Regions from separate parts of the Photobacterium kasasachensis genome, predicted to be linked through region 1. Evidence: riboswitches for the same ligand, from Rfam matches in the RefSeq annotation. Region 1 holds a riboswitch; the other holds the start of a gene.
The links. Region 1 has a riboswitch for cobalamin ahead of L4D19_RS24380 (TonB-dependent receptor). Riboswitches for the same ligand answer to the same signal wherever they lie in the genome.
Positions count from the first base shown of each region.

Region 2: another riboswitch for cobalamin. It lies ahead of cbiM (cobalt transporter CbiM); the one in region 1 lies ahead of L4D19_RS24380 (TonB-dependent receptor).

Region 1 covers NZ_JAKJSH010000022.1:1,627-6,050, reverse strand. Annotated here, with positions in the region: gene fabR (HTH-type transcriptional repressor FabR) at 1-253, shown strand, start outside; gene L4D19_RS24390 (YijD family membrane protein) at 277-645, shown strand; gene trmA (tRNA (uridine(54)-C5)-methyltransferase TrmA) at 734-1,840, opposite strand; cobalamin riboswitch at 1,989-2,212, shown strand; gene L4D19_RS24380 (TonB-dependent receptor) at 2,253-4,190, shown strand; gene murI (glutamate racemase) at 4,341-4,424, shown strand, end outside.
Region 2 covers NZ_JAKJSH010000005.1:560,546-564,969, forward strand. Annotated here, with positions in the region: gene L4D19_RS06905 (hypothetical protein) at 1-232, shown strand, start outside; gene L4D19_RS06910 (methyltransferase family protein) at 268-729, shown strand; gene L4D19_RS06915 (metal-dependent hydrolase) at 928-1,680, shown strand; cobalamin riboswitch at 1,769-1,943, shown strand; gene cbiM (cobalt transporter CbiM) at 2,193-2,792, shown strand; gene L4D19_RS06925 (MSCRAMM family protein) at 2,809-3,408, shown strand; gene L4D19_RS06930 (energy-coupling factor transporter transmembrane component T family protein) at 3,441-4,202, shown strand; gene L4D19_RS06935 (energy-coupling factor ABC transporter ATP-binding protein) at 4,199-4,424, shown strand, end outside.

The DNA.
Region 1 (4,424 bases):
GATACAGCACTTCGTGGCTGAGTTGACCGAGTATCTCGAGGCCAAAACCGGTGTGACTCATGACGAGGCTTTTACTCAGGCTGAGGCATCAGTAACACTGGTATTCAGCTCCGGTGCGGAAGCGTTGGATCTGGATAACCATGCTCGAGCTGAGCATGCTGAAAGACTGATCATGCAGTTAAGAATGATTGCAAAGGGTGCCTATTGGTATCGTAAAGAGCGTGAGCGTCGTGAGCTCAGGCAGAAACTCTAACTTTATTTTGTTGGTGAAAGGATATGAACAAGGAACAAGTAAAAGCTGAACGTAAAACATTGCTTCTATCTTTGTTAGCAGGCCTGTGTGGTAATGCTACGTTAGCAGTACTTACGTCAGGCGCGGTGTCGTTTTCAGTTTTCCCTGTTATTGCATTCGGTCTGGCAGTGTACTGCCTGTATCAGGAATACCTGAGCAAGCCGATGTCTGAAGGTACACCGTCGGTTGCCTTTGCCTGCTTCCTGGCGGGTGCTTTTGGTTATTCTGGTTTCCTACGTTCATTCGTACCAGATATGGGTTCTAGCTACCTACCGCTGATTATCACTCTAGGTCTGTTGTTCTGGGTGGTTTACAAGCTGGGTGTGATGTCACCAAGACCGAAAGCGGCATAAGCCTAAGGGTTTTGCTTACGAAAAAAGGCGCTAAGGCGCCTTTTTTAATACCTGTAACCCGTCCTATAGAGCAAGTGACGCTGGGAGGTTATTTGCGCTCAAGCAAGACACCTGCTTCCATATGGTGGGTATATGGGAATTGGTCGAACAGGGCAAACCGGGTAATTCGGTGCGTTTCTGACAGGATGTTTAAGTTGTCTTTCAGCGTATCCGGGTTGCAGGAAATGTACATGATGCGGTCATAGCCTTGTACCATGCGACAGGTGCCTTCATCCATTCCCGAGCGCGGTGGATCAACAAAGATTGTGTTGCAGTTATAGCTCTGCAAATCGATGTCCTGATCTTTCAGGCGGCGAAACTCTCGCTTGCCTTCCATTGCATCGGTAAAGTCTTCGGCAGACATGCGGATGATCTGTACGTTATCGATGTTGTTAACCGCAATATTGTATTGGGCAGAGTCTACCGATGGCTTGGCGAGCTCCGTGGCCAACACGCGCTCGAAGTTCTGCGCCAGTGCTAGCGAGAAGTTACCGTTTCCGCAATACAGCTCCAACAGATCACCCTCACTGTCCTGGGTACAGTCAACGGCCCATTCCAGCATCTTTTGCGCCACTTCACCGTTCGGCTGGGTAAAGCTGTTTTCGACTTGCTTGTAGGTCAGAGTACGCTCGTTAACCTTCAGCTTTTCAATCACGAAGTCCTGATCCAGTACGATTTTTTGCTTGCGGGCCCGGCCAATGAAGTTGAGGTTGAAGCCTTCGTCATTCAGGCGCTGCTTTAATGCCTTGGCTTCGGTTTCCCACTGATCGTCTAGCTGACGGTGATATAGCATAGAAACCAGTACTTCGCCGCTAAGGGTAGAGAGGAAGTCAACCTGGAATAGTTTATGGCGCAGCGCCTTGACTGGCTTAAGGGCATCAACTAGCAATGGCATTAAATCATTGATCAGGCGGCTGGCAGCAGGAAACTGATCGACGCGGTATTTTTCACGAGTTTCCTGATTGAACATGATGTAGAACAGGTCTTCGCCTTCGTGCCAAACACGGAACTCGGCACGCATGCGGTAATGTTCTGCAGGAGAGGCGAACACCTCAAGCTCAGGGGTTTCAAAATCTGCAAAGATATTTTGAATACGCTCTGCTTTTTCATCTAGCTGAGGTTGATACTCAGCTGGATTGATTGCGGTGGATGCCATCTTGTGTGCCTCAAACTGCTCAAATTAAGAGCGCAGATTTTATTGCATTGCTGACCGATGTCCAGTGTTGTTGCTGATAAAAGTGTCGTGGGAAACGATTCGTCATATGCCATAACAAACAAAACTAGACATTCTTCAAAATGATAACTAGCATTCGTTTTGCGCTGGTTAGCCTGAACACAGGCCGGGAACACGGTGGGAATCCGTGACTGACGCGCAGCGGTGATAGAGAACGAAAGCACATGGACGTAAGTTCCGAACACTGCTTCTGCATGCTGTGCAATACAGTTAATGAAGTGGGAAGTTGTTGCCCTAGGTGGTTGTCCAACCAAGCTCTTAAGTCCGAAGACCAACCAGTGTACCAAGCAGACTATCTGCTTCGTAATAAACGCGACTTAAGGTATCCATAAAAATGAAAAAAACGCTTTTAGCAGTGGCGTTGGCCCCGCTGTGTCTTCAAAGTCAGGCTTTTGCTTCTGATACAACTTATCAGGAAGATGAGATTGTAGTGATTAGTCGAAGTGTCAAAGAGCCGTTACATATTGCTGCAAACGTCAATGTCATTGATAGCTATGATATTGAAAAAAGTGGGGCAACTAATTTGACTGAACTGTTGCGTGGGCGCAGTGGTATTCAGGTCTCAGACAGTAATTCCGGTTCTGTGTTTGCTATGCGTGGGTTTAGTGGCAGCCAAGCAGCAAACAATACCCTGATTTTAGTTGATGGACGCCGTCTTAATAACATTGATATTGCAGCTCCGAGCATTAGCGCTATTCCATTAAATCAAATTGAGCGTATAGAGGTTCTTTCTGGAAGTGCTGGCGTGCTTTATGGCGATCAAGCTGTCGGTGGTGTGATTAATATTGTTACTAAGGCACCGGATAGTGCTGGTGGTAACATTAGAGTATCCGGAGGCAGCTTCAATACTTATGAAGGTCAAGGTGATATTTCTGGCTCTCTAGCTGATGACTGGCGTTACTATTTGGTCGGTAGTTATAACCAAGGTGATAATTATCGAGACCATAATGCAAATGAAACTGGGTCTATTTTAGGGCGAATTCAGTACCAGACAGAGAAGGATCTGTTCTTTGTTGAAACGAGTTACTACGATAACCGTCGAGAGCTTGCTGGTTCGTTGACTTTGGAGCAAATTAACGAAGACCCACGTCAGGCTAATCCATCAAACATTAAAGATTTCAACCACGAGAAGACTACAGCAGCCCGCGTCGGTTATCAGCACCAACTGACCGAAGACTGGTCTTTGGGAGCAGATCTTAACTATTCAGATACTGATGTTGAGACGTTCTCATGGGGATCACCGGGTAAGAATGAGCGTTCTTTACTGGAGTTTACTCCAAAGGCTGTTGCTAATATCACGACTGAACAGGGCGATCTGGATATTGTTACTGGCGTTGACTTGAGCCGTGGTGAATCAGAGTTTAGTTCAGGCCGTAGTAACGAACAGAATGTTAGCAGTGTCTATGTGCAGGCAAATATCCCTCAAAATCACCAATTGAGTTATGTGATTGGTGGCCGTTATGCCAGCGCGAAAGATGACCTTACCGATAAATCTGTGTATCCAAATGGTGTTAAGTTAGATCAGGATGCACATGCACTTGAACTTGGCCTAAATTACCGTCCATCGCTCGAGCATAGAATCTATCTTCGTGCTGACGATAACTTCCGTTTTGCGAAAGTCGACGAGCAAGCTTATACCTCTCCGGGTGTTGTAGGCTTGAAGCCGCAAACTGGACGTTCCTATGAAGCCGGCTGGGATTGGAATCCAGATTCTCATACTGTGCGTTTGAGTTTATATCGTTTAGACCTTGAAGATGAAATTGTGTTTGATCCAAGTGCTGAAAAGCCGGTAGGTGGTGCATTTAATGGCGCGAATGTTAATGCCGATGCATCACGTCGATATGGGGCTAATTTAGTTTGGGACTGGATTTTAAACGATATGTTCCAGTTTGGAGTGGAATACAGCTATGTCGATGCTGAGTTTACTGAGGGTACAAATAGCGGGAAATCACTATCTTGGGTTGCTGAACACTCAGGACGCAGTTATCTAAGTGTGGACATAACCCATAATTGGCAGCTGTTTACAGAGGCGGTTTATACTGGTGAGCGATTCCTTGAAGGGGATAATGCAAACGCAGATCCAAAGTTAGACGATTACACATTAGGTAACTTGGCTTTGAATTATACCCGTGATGCTTGGTTGGCAAGTTTACGTGTCGATAACTTGTTTGATGAACAGTATGTTAGCTCAGGGTTCTACAGTGATTTCGGGAATGGTTATTACTCCGGAACAGGACGAGCGGTGCGCCTGACTGCGAGTTATAGTTTTTAACTTGAAGAGTTATAACGGAAAATAAACGCTAGGCTATATGCCTAGCGTTTTAGTTATGAGTACTGTTTGTATCATTACAAGGCATTAGTATTTCGATTTTTGCAAGTTGGCAGTATGATTAGCCTCTGGTTGATATATCGAAAGCGGTGAATAGTGAAACGGGTGCTTATTTTTGATTCTGGTGTGGGTGGATTGTCGGTTTACCAGGAGATTTATGCCCAGCTACCCGGCTTT
Region 2 (4,424 bases), on a different contig from region 1:
CAATATCGAGCTTCCCAAGGGACGCGAAACAACAAGAGATCTGGCTGCGCATGATATTGCGAGCCGGGAAAAATTAATTATCAATTACTACCACCAGGCGATAGAAGAGCTAACTGAAGTAATTCATGAAAAAAACAAGTATATTGTAATCGCTTATGAGGAACTGACAATGAGTGCCTGGTTTTTCGGGATAGTTTCTGCAGTCGCGATAGGGACGGAAATATTAAGCTGAGCAACAGTGATTAGCCATGAGCATGGAAGAGGACTATGAGGGAACTTGAATTAAAAATACCGCCTGTTGTTCTGATGGGGGTATTTGCTATTGGAATGTGGTTGCTATCAATGCAGTTACCTAAACAAGCACTATTCGCTAATGGCAGTACACTCGCTGCAGCGATTATTACCTTGCTTGGTGTCATCATTGCTATTTCAGGTGTGTTGGCTTTTCGTAAAGCCAGGACCACGGCCAACCCTATGGAACCGCAGGACGCATCTACATTGGTAAACAGTGGTGTGTATCGAGTGACTCGTAATCCGATGTATCTTGGTTTTCTGCTAATGCTTGTTGGCTTTGGTATCTTTTTGCAAAGCGTTTATTCGCTGGTTCTCTGCGTGGGCTTTATTCTTTATATGAACCGTTTCCAGATTGAACCGGAAGAGCGATTTCTCGAAGTACAGTTTCACAATGAGTTTGTACTGTATAAAGGAAAAGTGCGCCGCTGGATCTAGGCGAAAGTCAGCATAGTGTTAATTGCGCTCAAAAAAACGTCACTTGGCCACTTAAATGCCTGAAGTTTCTGATTTTCGTTGATGTCGAAAAGAAATACGACATAATACTGGTTATTTATCCAGTTAAAGAGGCAAGAGTTGTTGGTCAGTAATACTAGACTGAAAAGTATTCAACAACCTTGTTTAGCGTGAATATTTGTGGCTAATTTCAATGTGCATCTTGGATCAGCCGCGCTAACCAGTAGTTTGGCGGCTACCGCATTATTATCGGCTGGGCATATCGTACCGATTACTGCTTTATGGCTGATGTTTCTTGGCACCATGGGTGGATTGTTGCCAGATATTGATTCAGACAACTCCACCTCGATGAGTACTTTATTTCGATTTTTTGGTGGTATGATCACATTCAGTTTTGTTGGTCATATCTACCGAATGGTCTCAATGCTGGAGTTGATCGTATATGCGCTTTTTTGCTATATGACCATCCGGCATAACCTAAAAGCCTTGTTAGAAAAAGTGACTGTACACAGAGGTTGCTGCCATTCATTAGCATTTATTAGTGTTTCCGGTTTAGGCTGTGCTTCCCTTGTTTATTTGCTCGGCTACAGTGAAATAACGAGTTGGCTATCAGGGCTCTTTTTATTCGGTGGAAGTCTTGTACATTTGCTGCTTGATGAAGCATACAGCGTCGATCTTGCTAACCGAAAAATTAAAATGTCATTTGGCTCGGCATTCAAGTTATGTTCGAACCGTAATCCAGTGATTAGTGTTATTCAGTTTTTGCTGATAGGGGTGCTTGTGATTCATAGCCCGCCCTGGAACGATACTTGGCAGCAACTGTCGGACTGGAGTGATTTTAGGCTCAAACCGAATTGGCTCAATCGAGAAGATGTCACTGCGTTTTTTGATGATGTTGTCGAGTCTACAACTAATGCAATTCAACCTCGCTAGTCACGAATGTTTATAATCTCAATCGAACCTACCTAAGTTTGTCGACTTTGATTTGCATCATGTGCCATTTTTATAAAAAGTGCTTAACTGTCACAGCTTTAATGATAGTGCCTTAATCGGCTAAGAGGGAATCAGGTTAAAGGCCTGAGCTGTACCCGCAACTGTAAGCGTTGAGTGTTACCTTGAACCACTGATTATTCGGGAAGGGGGGTAATACGTTGTTATACGTAAGCCAGGAAACCTGCTATCAAAACATGCTTCTAGATACTGGGCGGGAATACTCAGTGATGAAGGGGTTGATCTCACGTCTGTGTTATCAACCGTTTTCTCCTGCCTGTTATCTAGTGCAAAGTTAACTTAACGTTTAGTGTGCATTTGATATGAAACGGAACTTCACTTTAGACCTCTATCTCCCTTGCTCCATTAGGTTCATATTGTTATCGCGGCTTTGTCTCGCGCAATGTCAAGGATTACAAATATTCATTCTGGCGACCAAGAATTAGGAGCCAAGAATGCATATTGTAGATGGCGTTCTTGCAACTCCGGTGCTGGCTAGCGGTATTACTATTACTGTGCTGGGAACCGGGTTTGGTTTGCGCGCCCTGTCCGACGATAAGTTACCTCAGGCAGCAGTACTTGCCGCGTGCTTCTTCGTTGCCTCTTTGATTCATATCCCACTCGGCCCGACAAGTGTCCACTTGATCTTTAATGGCCTGATAGGCCTGTTACTAGGATGGGCAGCATTTCCCATAGTGCTGATCGGCTTAGTGCTCCAGGCCGTCTTTTTTGGTTTTGGCGGGCTCATTGTCCTTGGGGTCAATTGCCTCAACATTGCTTTGCCGGCCATTGTGACCGGTTTTGTTATCAGGCCATGGCTAGGGCGGATCCCTGCAGTGGCTCTTGGGTTTGCCGCCGGTTTTGGTGCGGTGTTGCTAACGGCATTGTCTGTTGCTTTATCGCTGGCCTTGTCAGGTGAAGGTTTTATCACCAGTGCCAAGTTAGTGGTGATAGGACACTTGCCTGTTGCTGTTATCGAGGGTGTCGTATCAGCATTTGCGTTAAAGCTGCTTTGCAAGGTTCGACCGTCCTTAGCAATGTCTTCCTATCAGTGAGGCCACAGAATTTCTCATGAAAAGTTTAATCCCGATTTACCGCTCAGTAGCTGATATTGCCGGTTTGGTTATGTTGAGTGCCAGTTTGATAGCCGTTAGTTCAACCAGCGCCTACGCCCACAGGATGAAGGCTTTTTCCTGGGTTGAAGGGCAGGCCATTGAAGGCGAAGCCTATTTTACAAATGGCCAAATGGCTGCTGATTCAATCGTCGAGTTGCTTGTTGACCAGAAAGTTGTAGCAACCACTCAAAGTGATGAGGAAGGGCAGTTTCGCTTTGAAGCATTAGCGGTTGGGGATTATCAAATCCGCACCGATGCCGGTCAGGGCCATGTCGCTACTTATTACATTTCGGCGAGTGAATTTTCCGTCGAAGAAAGCGATACGGGTACCGTTGTTGATCCTTCTGGACCGGAAGCTTCACAACTACAAAAAACTGTTGATAGTACCCTTTCGAAAGCTCAGGTAGAGCAGGCAGTAGCGAAAGCCATTCGTCCTTTGCGTGAGCAACTTGACCAATATGAGGCGAAAGTACGCCTTCACGATATCTTGGGTGGGATCGGATATATCTTCGGTCTGTTCGGGTTGTTTGTTCTCTATCGGTCTCGTCGCCAATGATAGACGCCTTGCTTGCAACATCATCGATACAGATGTCATCAGTTAATGCTGCCCCAAGAGTGCGGCTGTTGCTGGCGATAGTTATTGCAGCCGCGGTGGTGATGAACAAGCAATGGGCGCCTCTGTTTGGATATGGGCTGTTGGCATTTCACCTATGGCAACACAGCCTTGTCGGGCTTTGTTCTGGATTGAAACGTCTTGCTGCCGTTGATGGTTTTATCGTGTTTACCGTTATTTTACTGCCGTTTACCGAGCCGGGAGAGGTCGCATTTCATGTCGGTGAGATGGCGGTGACCCGAGAAGGCATGACTCTGGCAGCAATGATTTTGTTTAAGGCAAATATCCTTGTTATCACTTTAATGGCCCTGTGTGCGGGGCTAAATGCAATGAGTTTGAGCTATGCTCTCGCCGAGCTGAAGGTACCGCATAAATTGGTGCTGATAATGCAGCTAAGTATTCGCTATATCAGTGTTATGCATTTGGAATTTAAGCGATTACGTCAGGCCATGAAGGCCAGGGGGTTCCGGCCTGACAGTTCGCTACACACATGGCGCAGTTATGGCTACCTGTTTGGCATGATGCTGGTACGGGCGTTGGATCGTGCCGATAGGATTTGGCTGGCAATGAAATGTCGTGGCTTCAATGGACGTTTCCCGCAGACTCCGACGGTCCCTTTGTCTGCTCGTGACAAACGTTATCTCGGCGGGTATCTCATCATTGTTGTCCTGATTTTTCATGGAGATATCGCTGTGAGTTGGTTAGTTACCACATTGCCTATTCAGGAGTGGTCATGAGTGAATTAATTGCTCTCGAACAACTGAGCTATTCGCGCCCTAACGGGAAAGTTTGTGTCGAGCAGCTAGATTTCAGTCTTTCAGATAGCGATCGAATAGCAATAACTGGGAGTAATGGCTGCGGGAAAAGCACTCTGCTTCAATTGATCCTGGGGTTACTGCCTGCTGACAAGGGCAACGTTCGTCTGTTTGGTGAGAGTTGTTATAACAAAAATCGACTCG